2 regions of the Galactobacillus timonensis genome follow, and region 1 is predicted to be linked to the other one. Evidence: predicted binding sites of a transcription regulator. Region 1 holds the regulator's gene; the other holds the start of a gene.
What was found. Region 1 encodes Rex, which represses fermentation and respiration genes when NADH is low (regulators of the CRP and FNR family bind a similar motif). Its sites were predicted from a motif close to GTGAANNNNTTCAC; they were not measured.
Positions count from the first base shown of each region.

Region 2: fucO (lactaldehyde reductase) is a predicted target of Rex. The motif match lies at 1,431-1,444, and genes of this name have one in related genera.

Region 1 is NZ_LT964739.1:1,631,829-1,634,236, reverse strand. Features, by position in the region: gene asnS (asparagine--tRNA ligase) at 1-777, opposite strand, end outside; gene C1714_RS07725 (redox-sensing transcriptional repressor Rex) at 802-1,437, opposite strand; gene tsaD (tRNA (adenosine(37)-N6)-threonylcarbamoyltransferase complex transferase subunit TsaD) at 1,534-2,408, opposite strand, start outside.
Region 2 is NZ_LT964739.1:1,978,355-1,980,762, forward strand. Features, by position in the region: gene C1714_RS09375 (PhoH family protein) at 1-169, shown strand, start outside; gene fucO (lactaldehyde reductase) at 268-1,413, opposite strand; gene C1714_RS09385 (TetR/AcrR family transcriptional regulator C-terminal domain-containing protein) at 1,523-2,080, opposite strand; gene C1714_RS09390 (ISL3 family transposase) at 2,349-2,408, shown strand, end outside.

The DNA of each region.
Region 1 (2,408 bases):
CAAATCCATATCATCCTGCAGATCCGCAAACGCCATCTCCGGCTCAATCATCCAGAACTCAGCCGCATGTGTCGTCGTATTGGAATTTTCAGCACGGAACGTCGGACCGAATGTATACACATCGCGGAACGCCAGCGCAAAGGCTTCTGCCTGCAGCTGACCGGATACCGACAGACTTGCATGCTTGCCGAAGAAATCCTTGCTGTAGTCGCCATCCTTGCGGGTTGTCACCGTAAACATTTCACCGGCACCTTCCGCATCCGATCCCGTAATGATCGGTGTATTGACATATACGAAACCCTGATCCTGGAAGAATTCATGGATCGCCATGGCCAGTACGCTGCGAACACGGAACACGGCGCTGAATGTATTGGTACGCGGACGCAGATGTCCGATCTCACGAAGATATTCAAAGGAGTGACGCTTCTTCTGCAGCGGATAGCTTGCATCGCAGCTGCCTTCCAGAACAATCTCCGTCACCTGAATCTCAAACGGCTGCGGCGCATCCGGCGTCACAACATATTTGCCCGTCACACTGATCGCCGTACCGGTCAGATATTTGCTCACATCATCGTAATTCTTCAGGCTGCTGGAATACACGAGCTGCGCATTCTTGAAATAGGTGCCATCGTTGAGGGCAATGAAGCTGACATTCTTGCCCGCCCGATTGGTACGGATCCAGCCCTGCAGGAACACATATTCCACCTGATCCTTCTCAATCTGTGTGCCGCTCTGTGTAAGTTCATACAGTTCGCGGACTGTCATATCTGTGAGCATATCTTTTTCTATCTCCTCGCTAATTCACTTGTTATCGGAGCGGGTTGATTCATTGGCTTCAAACACCAGCTCCTGAATGGACGATACTACATCAATCTGTTTCACAATTACATTGGAAGGCACACTGAAGTGTTCATTGGCAAAGCTTACGATTCCCGTAATGCCATTGGCAACAAGGAAATCCACCGTCTCCTGCACATCCTGGGAAATCGTCATGATCGCGATCCGGCAGCTTTCCGGTTTATTCGTCGGAAGATCCTTCAGCGCATATACCGGAACACTGGCGCCCTTGACCTTCTCCGGATACAGGTCGAACGCACACACAATTTCACCGACCACATGATCCCAGCGATTGTAATTGAGCAGGGCCTTGCCGAGGTTTCCGCAGCCGACCAGAATGATCTTCTCATCGAAGTTCATTCCCAGCTCTCCGGAGAAAATCCGGATCAGATCATCGACCTCGTAACCGTATCCCTGCTTGCCAAGATTTCCAAGAAAACTGAAATCCCGCCGGATCGTTGTACTTTCAATGCCAACATAATCCGCCAGCTCACGGGACATGATCCTTGTCACACCTTCCGCTTTCAGCTTACGCAGTGCCTTCAGATAAATCGGATAACGGTGCAGCGTCGCCTTAGGTACTCTTCTAGTTTTTTCCATCTTGTCGCCCCCTGGCTTGTTTAACAAAGACAATCCTATCACAAACAGAATTCATTTGTGAAAGTGAGAATAAAGATGGATTGTACAAATTAACAATTATTCTGTTTCACCCGGCATCGGTAGCGACGGATCCGCCGCATCTGCCAGCGTACCGAACAGTCCATGACAATAGGCAGGATAGGCACTTGCCCCGATCATCGCCGCATTATCGGTGCAGTACTTGATCGGCGGCTGCACCAGTTCAATGTCCGGATACTGTTTCATTCCATCCGCCAGCATCACACGCAGACGGCTGTTTGCCGCAACGCCGCCGGCCGTTACTACCATCTTCGGCGAAAGATCACCGACTGCCGCAAGCGTCTTGCGTACCATTGCGCCCAGGGCCGTCTCCTGGAAGGCATAGGCAACATCTTCCTTGATGATCGGATTGCCTGCCTTTTCTTCACGGGCGATCATCTGTGTCACCGACGTCTTAAGACCAGAGAAGCTGAAGTTGTAGGCACCTTCCACATGCGGCTCCTTCAGCGTGTAATGCGGCTTGCCAAGCTTGGCCATCTTATCGATGACCGGGCCGCCCGGATAGCCTGTCCCAAGAACACGGGAAACCTTGTCATAGGCCTCACCGATCGCATCATCCATCGTCGTACCGATGATGTGGAATGTATAATCATCCGGCATCCATACCAGCTGCGTATGGCCGCCCGAGATCACCAGAGCCAGCAGCGGAAACTGCAGATCATGATCGATCGCAAAGCGGTTGGCGTAGATATGTCCCGTCATGTGGTTGATCGGAAGAAGCTTCTTGTCAAACTGCCAGGCAAGTGTCTTGGCCGCCTGCACACCGACATGGAGCGAACCGATCAGGCCCGGTCCCCGCGTATAGGCAATCGCATCGATCTCATCCATCGAAAGACCGGAACGCTTCACAGCCTCCTGAATGACTGCCGAAATGTTTTCGACATGGATGCGGC
Region 2 (2,408 bases), 350 kb from region 1:
CCGTACGCCAAGCGGCCTGATCCAGGCGGCCGGCATTCTCAAGGGCATCGATGATATTGCCATTCTGGAGCTGACAAGTGACGATGTGGTCCGTCATCCTCTGGTGCAGAAGATCATTGAGCGCTACAGTGAAGAGGCGGAAAAGAATACACAGAACCGCAGGGGCTGAGCAATCAGCTCCTTTTTTCTTTTTCTCTATCTTTCATATTAGAAAAGCGCTGCCGGAACAACGGTCCGGCAGCGTGTGTTGCGATTGTATTATTTGGATTACATCAGCTGGCGGAACATGGCAATGACCTGTTCCTTGGTCGCTTCGCGGGGATTGCCCGGATAGCAGGCATCGTTCAGTGCATCTTCGGCGAGCTGATCGAGATCTTCTTCACGGATCTTTTCGTTCTTTTCGGGGATGCCGACATCTTTGGAGAGCTGCTTAACCGCGTTGATGGCGGCGTCGCGATACTCTTCCTGGCTCATTTCATCGACGCCCTTGACGCCCATGGCTCTTGCGATTTCACGATACTTTTCTCCCGTATATTCGCGGTTGAATTCCATTGTGATCGGCAGGAACATGGCGCAGGCGACACCGTGCGGCGTATCGTAATGGGCGCTGAGCGTATGAGCCATGGAATGATCAATGCCTAGGCCGACGTTGGAGAAGCCCATGCCGGCAATGTACTGGCCAAGTGCCATTCCTTCGCGGCCCTTCGGATCGTTGGCAACGGCGGCACGCAGATTTTCCGAAATCAGACGGATGGCTTCGAGGTGGAACATGTCGGTCATCTCCCAGGCGGCTTTTGTCGTATAGCCTTCAATTGCATGCGTCAAGGCGTCCATGCCGGTGGAAGCAGTCAGGCCTTTGGGCATCGAAGACATCATGTCCGGATCGACGACGGCAATGATTGGCATATCATGCGTATCGACGCAGACGAACTTGCGCTGCTTTTCAACATCGGTGATGACGTAGTTGATCGTTACTTCGGCAGCCGTTCCGGCGGTCGTAGGTACGGCGATGATCGGGACGCTCGGATTGTTGGTAGGTGCTACACCCTCCAGGGAACGTACGTCTGCGAATTCGGGGTTGGCAATGATGATGCCGATGGCCTTGGACGTATCCATGGAAGAGCCGCCGCCAATGGCAAGAATGTAGTCGGCGCCGGAGTCCTTGAATGCCTGTACACCATGCTGGACATTTTCGATGGTCGGATTCGGTTTGATATCGGAATAGATTTCATAGGGCAGGCCGGATTCGTCGAGAAGCTTTGTGACCTTTTCCGTGACATGGAACTTGATCAGATCCGGATCGGAGGCGATGAAAGCCTTGTGGAAGCCTCTGCTTTTGACTTCGGGTATGATCTCCTTGATGGCGCCGAAGCCATGATACGAAGTTCCGTTAAGTGAAATGCGATTAGCCATTTGATGATCTCCTTTTCGTGAATTACTTCACATCTGTTTAAAGACTATCAGATGGCAGAAACAAAAAGGTGTTACACAAGAGGACAACTGTAACACTTTCACAAGCAGATCAGTCAATGACGTGGAGACGTTCAAAGAGGGCGTAGAGTTTTGGCGGCATGGCATCGATCATGAGATTGGCAAGGTCATTGGGCGCAGTTTCCATTCCGGAAAGGATCCACTGGCCCGTCTTGTATATGCTTGCCTGACAGTACATTTCCAGCAGGTTCTGAATTTCCGGATCCGGATCGTGATGCGTTTTTTCGCGGATCAGATTGTCATAGAAGGCGGTGATCATCTCAAAGTCGTGCTGTTTCAGATTGTTTTGCGTATCGGTGCGGAAGGCATTGGTGAAGAAGATGCGTTCGCTGCGGATGTATTCGAATTTGCGGACCAGGCTTTCGTGAAGTGTCTTTCCGCTGCCCATTTCGGCAAAGGAAAGATTCAGCAGCTGATCAAAGTACTGATTGGCCAGGTCATACTTGTCGAGGTAGCTGCGATAGAAGGTCTGCCTTGATACGCCGGCGGCTTCGACGATTTCACGTACGGTGATGTCTTCGAGCTGCTTGCGGCGCATGCATTCCTTGAGACCTTCGATAAGGAGCTGTTTGGTTTCAGAGCTTTTCATTTCTTCTATATCGTAACAGAAAAGGCAGCCGCAGAAGGATTCCTACAGCTGCCGGTTCAGGGAGGGTCTCCAAAATCCTTGGGGGAGTGAAGTTTGGGGGACCACTTTGGGGGACCTCCTGAATTCAACTTTGGGGGACCGGGATTCATTTGAATTTTATTGACATATTTCAAGAATAAAAGGAAAGAGTGACCAGCGGGGATATACCTTGCCAGCCACTCTTTTTCGCTCCTATCATGGTGATTGCTGAGTCAACGACGAAGGAGCGATGATTAACAAAGAAAGTATAACAAGGATTTTGAGACTTGGTGATGATTCTGCAGACGTC